One region of the Salinivibrio sp. MA607 genome, then DNA from elsewhere that is predicted to be linked to it. Evidence: predicted binding sites of a transcription regulator. Region 1 holds the regulator's gene; the other holds the start of a gene.
What was found. The regulator MetJ, encoded in region 1, represses methionine synthesis genes. The targets are predictions, from matches to a motif close to TTAGACNTNTANANGTCTAA.
Positions count from the first base shown of each region.

Region 2: a site for MetJ is predicted at 2,085-2,104, ahead of metN (methionine ABC transporter ATP-binding protein MetN). Genes of this name have one in related genera too.

Region 1 covers NZ_MUFJ01000001.1:171,930-175,350, reverse strand. The annotation lists gene BZG81_RS00910 (bifunctional aspartate kinase/homoserine dehydrogenase II) at 1-89, opposite strand, end outside; gene metB (cystathionine gamma-synthase) at 165-1,325, opposite strand; gene metJ (met regulon transcriptional regulator MetJ) at 1,512-1,829, shown strand; gene BZG81_RS00895 (malic enzyme-like NAD(P)-binding protein) at 1,913-3,157, opposite strand; gene rpmE (50S ribosomal protein L31) at 3,413-3,421, opposite strand, start outside.
Region 2 covers NZ_MUFJ01000034.1:9,761-13,181, forward strand. The annotation lists gene metQ (methionine ABC transporter substrate-binding lipoprotein MetQ) at 1-201, opposite strand, end outside; gene BZG81_RS13770 (methionine ABC transporter permease) at 256-942, opposite strand; gene metN (methionine ABC transporter ATP-binding protein MetN) at 932-1,966, opposite strand; gene BZG81_RS13780 (LysE family translocator) at 2,230-2,868, shown strand; gene BZG81_RS13785 (amidohydrolase) at 2,869-3,421, opposite strand, start outside.

The DNA of each region.
Region 1 (3,421 bases):
TAACAATCTGGGCTCGCTAAACTGCTGCCACCAAATTTATGCAATTGGCGTTGTGATTCGGGGGCGGTGTCCATCGGTTGCGCGTGCATGGCGAGGTCTCTCTTGGTCTCAATAAATATCAATAAAGCGGCGTGCTATGACAGCAACACCTATAGCAATCGGTTTTACTGGTTAGCTAAATGGGCGAAGGCATGCGCCAAATCGGCCACTAAGTCTTCTGCGTCTTCTAGTCCAATAGAAAAACGCAGCAACGTCGGGGTAATGCCAGCCTCGGCTTGCGCGTCATCACTCATCGCACGATGGGTCATTGACCCTGGATGCGTGACCAGACTTTCTACCCCGCCCAGCGACTCGGCAAGCGCAAATAAGGATAAGCCTTCAATAAAACGTGCGATCCCAGCGGAGTCCGTGTCCAGCTCGAGGCTGAGCATACTACCAAATCCAAACTGCTGACGGGCGGCAATGTCATGGCCTGGATGTGTCGCCAAACCGGGATAATAGAGTTGCCGCACCGCAGGGACTGTTTGCAAATAGGCTAATACCGCTTGCGTATTTTGTTGATGTTGTTTAACCCGAGCGCCCAAAGTACGCAACCCTCGCAATGTCATATAACTGTCAAAGGCGTTGCCTGTTGCGCCCAAGCAGTTGCCCCACCACGCTAATGTTGCAGCCAATTCAGGCGTCTTCGCCACTACAGCGCCACCGACAATATCAGAGTGACCATTAATAAATTTAGTAGTGGAATGCACGATGATGTCCGCACCCAGTGAAAACGGCTGTTGGAGTGCTGGCGATAAAAAGGTGTTATCGACCACCACCCATGCCCCCACTTGGTGGGCCTGTTGGCAGATTTTAGCAATATCGACCACACGCAATAGCGGATTAGAGGGTGTTTCAACTAACACCAGTTTCGGCTGTTTTGCCAGCGCAGCGGTTAACGCCTGGTGATCAGATTGATCGATAAAACTGACCTGCCAAATCCCTTGCTTGGCGCGTGACTCTAACAAGCGATAGGTACCACCATAACAATCGTGCGGTGCAACAATATGATCCCCTGCATCCAGTAAAGACAACACCAAGTTAATGGCTGCCATCCCACAGTTGGTCACCACGGCACCGGCTCCGCCTTCCAGTTCCGTTAACGCTTGCTCTAACTGAGCTCGAGTTGGATTGCCCCCACGGGCATAATCATAAGTGGGAACGTCGCCAAAAGCAGGAAAACGATAGTTGGTTGATAAATACAAAGGCGGCACAACCGCATGATGTTGCGTGTCAGTGCCAATTCCTGTTCGAACGGCAATGGTGTCGGTTTTTTTACCTGTCATGGTTCATCCTTGCTCTTGTTGCGCTGGCACGGTTTACGTGATCCAGTCGTCATCATACTACTTTACCTCGGCGCTTTTGGGACGTCAACACTTCTAGACGTCTAAACACCTTTGCATGTGGCGGTTAATATAGCTAAAATCTCCGCAGCATCATTCTGGGTATTCCATAATCAAGATAGGTGAGACATGGCGCAGTGGAACGGCGATTACATTAATCCGTATGCCGAACATGGTAAAAAGAAAGAGCAGGTAAAGAAGATCACCGTCTCTATCCCACTTAAAGTATTAAAAATTCTTACTGATGAGCGCACTCGCCGTCAGGTTCATAACCTGCGTCATGCGACCAACAGTGAGCTATTGTGTGAGGCATTTTTACATGCCTATACCGGGCAGCCTCTGCCAACCGATGACGACATCCGTAAGGATAAACCCGATAGCATTCCTGCCGAGGCACGTCGGATCATGGAAGAGTTGGGTATTGAGTTTGACGACAGTGAATACTAAACAAAAAAACCGCCATCGGCGGTTTTTTTATGGTAAGACACTGTTTTCTAATTACAACATGTTTTCTTTACAGCATGTTTTCTTTACAACATATAGTTGTCTGGCATCTCAATACGGGCTACGCCGGTTTCGACGGCCGCAAGCGCCACGGCACGTGCTACCTTGGGCAGTAAACGGGCATCCATCGGCTTGGGAATGATGTAATCCGGGCCAAAACTGAGTGAAGACAAGCCCGCGGCATCTAAGACCGATTGTGGTACAGGCTCTTTCGCCAAACCACGAATCGCTTCAACGGCGGCCAACTTCATCGCATCATTAATCTCACTGGCACGCACATCTAATGCTCCCCGGAAAATAAACGGGAAACACAAGACGTTATTCACCTGATTCGGGTAATCCGAACGCCCCGTTCCAATGATCAGATCATCCCGGACTTGGTGCGCAACCTCTGGGTTAATTTCAGGATCTGGGTTTGAGCAGGCAAACACGACAGGCTTATCCGCCATCAGTTTTAATGCCTCAGGCGAGAGCAAATCCGGGCCTGATACGCCAACAAAGAGATCCGCACCTTCAATCACATCTTCGAGGGTACGCTTATCCGTGTTATTGGCAAACAGCTGCTTATACTTGTTAATGTCATCACGACGGGTGTGAATCACCCCTTTGCGATCCAGCATGTAAATCTTTTCGCGCTGGGCGCCACATTTAATCAATAGCTCCATACAGGCCACCGCAGCGGCACCCGCACCGAGACACACGATGGTGGCTTCACCAATATCTTTGCCTTGCAACTCGAGCGCGTTAAGCATCCCCGCAGCAGTGACAATCGCGGTACCATGTTGATCATCATGGAAGACAGGCACTTCACAGCGTTCAATCAGCTGCTTTTCGATCTCAAAACAATCTGGGGCTTTGATATCTTCAAGGTTGATACCGCCAAAGGTGTCAGCAATATTGGCTACGGTATCAACAAACTCATCGATGGTGCGGTGTTTAACTTCAATGTCGATCGAGTCCAAGCCGGCAAAACGCTTGAACAATAACGCTTTGCCTTCCATGACAGGCTTTGACGCCATCGGCCCTAAATTCCCTAACCCCAAAATCGCGGTGCCGTTTGAGATCACCGCAACCATATTGCCTTTACCGGTATAGCGATATACGGCATCCGCATCTTGGGCTATTTCACGCACAGGTTCAGCAACGCCTGGGCTGTAGGCGAGAGCAAGATCCGCCGCTGAATCAGCAGGCTTACTGAGTTCGACAGAGATTTTTCCGGGTGTAGGGTATGCATGATAATCCAGCGCTTGCTGGCGTTTATCGTCCGACATGTCGTTTTCCTAGTTATTATCGTGAAGGGGTAACCAATACCGGCAGGGAAGGATGACCGATATTAGCCAGACACTCTACAAACCACACAGGAAAGGTTTGTATAAGGGTAAAGATGGTAACGCAGCGGGGAAACGTCCACCAGTACTAACGCCGTATTCGCGATGATGCTCGGACCTGTTGTCCGAATACTAGGACGATACAATCAAAAAAAGGGACGCTGATGCGTCCCTTCTCTATATTCGGTCAATAGCTGCTTATTTTTT
Region 2 (3,421 bases), on a different contig from region 1:
GGTGATCAGCTCAACGTCGAGGCCTAACTTCTTGGCTTCTTTTACTGCGTGCTCGGCCACTTGTGCTTCTTCGCCTGCCATCACGCCCACGGTGATGCTGTTGGCATCGCTAGCGGCTTGCTCTTTTTCTCCGCACCCGGTGAGTAGGAGTGTGGAGGCGAGGCCTAAGGTGGTTAAAAGTGTTTTAATGGTGGTCTTCATTGTCTGTCTCCCTTGATAAGATTGTCCGTCGTTTACGGTAAGTGTTGTGTTTTATTATCGGTGATCGGTTCGGCGTACCAAGTAATCGCCTAAAGATTGTATGGCTTGTACCAGCACGACTAGCATGACAACGGTGATCAGCATAACCGTGGTATCAAAGCGCTGGTAGCCATAGCGGATACCGACATCGCCTAGGCCGCCACCGCCCACGGCTCCAGCCATAGCAGAGTAGCTGACGAGGGTGACCAAGGTAATGGTTGCGCCATTAATAATGCCAGGTAGCGCTTCGGGTACGAGTACTTTATAGATAATTTGCAAGGGGGTAGCGCCCATGGCTTTGGCTGCTTCTTCTAGTCCCGGTGGCAGCTCTAAAAGCGCTGCTTCGACCAGACGTGCAACGAAAGGGATGGCGCCCACTGTCAGCGGGACAATTGCTGCCGCTGTTCCAATCGAGGTGCCGACGAGCAGGCGGGTAAAGGGAATAATCGCAACCAACAAGATAATAAAGGGGATCGAGCGACCAATATTCACCACCGCGCCAAGCGCTTGATTAAACTTGGGTTGCGCTAGCAGCCCCCCTTTTTTGGTGACGTGTAGCATCACACCTAATGGGATCCCAATGGCAAAGCCTATCAGGCCGGAGGCAAAGACCATATACAGAGTTTGACCTGTGGCTTCGGCAAGCAAGTTAAGCAGGGCGTTGTTTTCGTTGACCCAATTTATAAGTTGATCAATCAACATAGCCAAGTACCTCCGTGTTGACATGGTGCTGGTTGAGATAGTGGATGGCGTCTTCGACCGCTTTTTTCGGGCCCATAATCTCTGCCAGTAATAAGCCGAATTTGACGCCGCCAGCGTAGTCGATATCAGAGCTTAAAATGCTGATGTCGATATCAAACAGCCTTGATATTTGACTGATCAATGGATCATCCACGGTAGCGCCGGTAAATTCTAGGCGCACCAAGGGGTAGCTGCCGTCAAAGTAGGTATCTTTTAAGCGTTGGGCATAGTCATAAGGCACCGATAAATCCAAGGTTGAGCGGATAAATTGTTTCGCTAAGTCGGATTTTGGATGGGCAAATATGTCGCCCACCGGGCCAGATTCAACCAATTCACCGTCACCAATAATGGCAACGTCGTGACAAATGCGCTTCACCACGTCCATTTCGTGGGTGATCAATAAAATGGTTAGGTTGAGCTTTTCATTAATGGTTTGTAGCAGTGACAAAATCGATTGTGTCGTAGCAGGATCCAGTGCGCTTGTGGCTTCATCACACAATAATACATCTGGGCTTGGCGCCAGTGCGCGCGCAATCGCGACACGTTGTTTTTGTCCGCCACTGAGGCTAGCCGGATAGACATGACGCTTATCGGCTAAACCGACTAAATCGAGTAACTCGGTGACTCGGGTTTCGATCGCGTCACTGCTCGCGCCGCTCAGTTCAAGCGGTAGAGCGATGTTGTCGAAGACCGATCGCGATGACAGTAGGTTAAAGTGTTGGAAAATCATCCCGATTTGACGGCGAGCTTGGGTTAGATCGCGATTGGATAACGCGGTGAGGTTAACGCCTCCTACCTTTACCGTGCCGCTGGTTGGGCGCTCGAGCAGGTTAACCATTCGGATCAGCGTACTTTTGCCGGCACCAGAGGCACCTATCACACCAAATACTTTTCCTTTCGGGATAAATAAGTTGATGTCGTTAAGGGCATGAATTCGGCGCTCCCCGAGTTCGAATACCTTGTTGAGTTTGGATATCTCAATCATCACATGTCCTTGGCGATAAATTTGATCACAGCCGACTGACTCAGCGGTCTATCCCGCGCTCTTGCTGTCGTTCTGGTTATTGATGCTATGAGTTAGGTAAAATGAAGTCAATGGATATTTTTACTTCTGGACGTCTAAATGGCAATAAGGCTAATCAGTTGGTTATAAATAAAACAGTCAACGAGATCTTAAGCATGCTTGATCTCATCGACTAAAGCGTGTTCACTAATAGCCTTTCTAACCCTTTGTTCTGATTAAGTGATATGCCAACTGCCTTGATTGATACCACGATGTTGACGCTATTTATTCCCACCTTCTTTTTTGTGTCAATCACACCGGGAATGTGTATGACACTATCCATGACCCTGGGGATGACTATCGGAGTTAAGCGTAGCCTACATATGATGTGGGGCGAGCTCATTGGCGTCGGCCTTGTGGCGATTGCGTCAGTGGTAGGGGTGGCGGCCGTGATGCTGAACTATCCTAGCGTGTTTCAAGTGTTTAAGTATGTGGGGGGCGCGTATCTGGCGTATCTCGGCGTACAAATGTGGCGATCGCGTGGCAAAATGGCAATCCCAAAGGAAGAGGCGTCGGCGCCGAATGATATCTCTGCGTTATCGTTGGCGGCACAAGGTTTTGTCACTGCGATAGCTAACCCGAAAGGCTGGGCATTTATGATCTCACTGTTGCCGCCGTTTATTAACCCTGCGATCTCATTGCCCAGTCAGCTGAGCGTGCTGGTGTTGATCATTCTTTGCACGGAATTCAGTTGTCTTATGCTGTATGCCAGCGGTGGGCGCACCTTACGTCAGTTTTTGCAGCAAAAGGGTAATGTGCAATTGCTGAACCGAATCGCCGGCACCTTGATGATCGGCGTCGGCTTTTGGCTGGCGTTGGGGTAATTAACGGCCGTGATGGTGTGTAATCACTCTGCAAAATAGTGCTTTGGCGGTCGCTAAAATCGCATCCGGGAAGTCATAGTCAGGGTTGTGCAGCTGTGGGTGGTACTCGCCGCTGCCAATGCCAAATAATGCGCCGGGCCAGCGGGCGAGAAATTCGGCGACATCTTCTGACCAACGCATAGGCTCCTTAAGCCAGTGAACCTCTAACCCCAGCGATTGCGCCGCGTTGACCACGGTTTGGTTATGCGCTGTGCTGTTTTCGGCGGCAATAAACGGCTCGTGCCAACTTAGATCCACGGTTAATTTTGCTCGGTCGGCGATAGCGTTTACGTGATCGACTAACCGGGTTTGCATGGCATGAAACGTGGCGTTGTCGTCGCTGCGTAGGGTCGCCATTACGGTGGCCTCGCCGGGCGCAACGCCAAACGCGGGGTCGCCAAGTTGGGCGTGAACTAGCGTCACTAAGCTGAACGTGGAAGGATAAGCGTCAGGAAGTTGTGTAAGCATACGCATCACGTCACTCATGGCGTTTGCCGGACTGACCCCGCGCTCT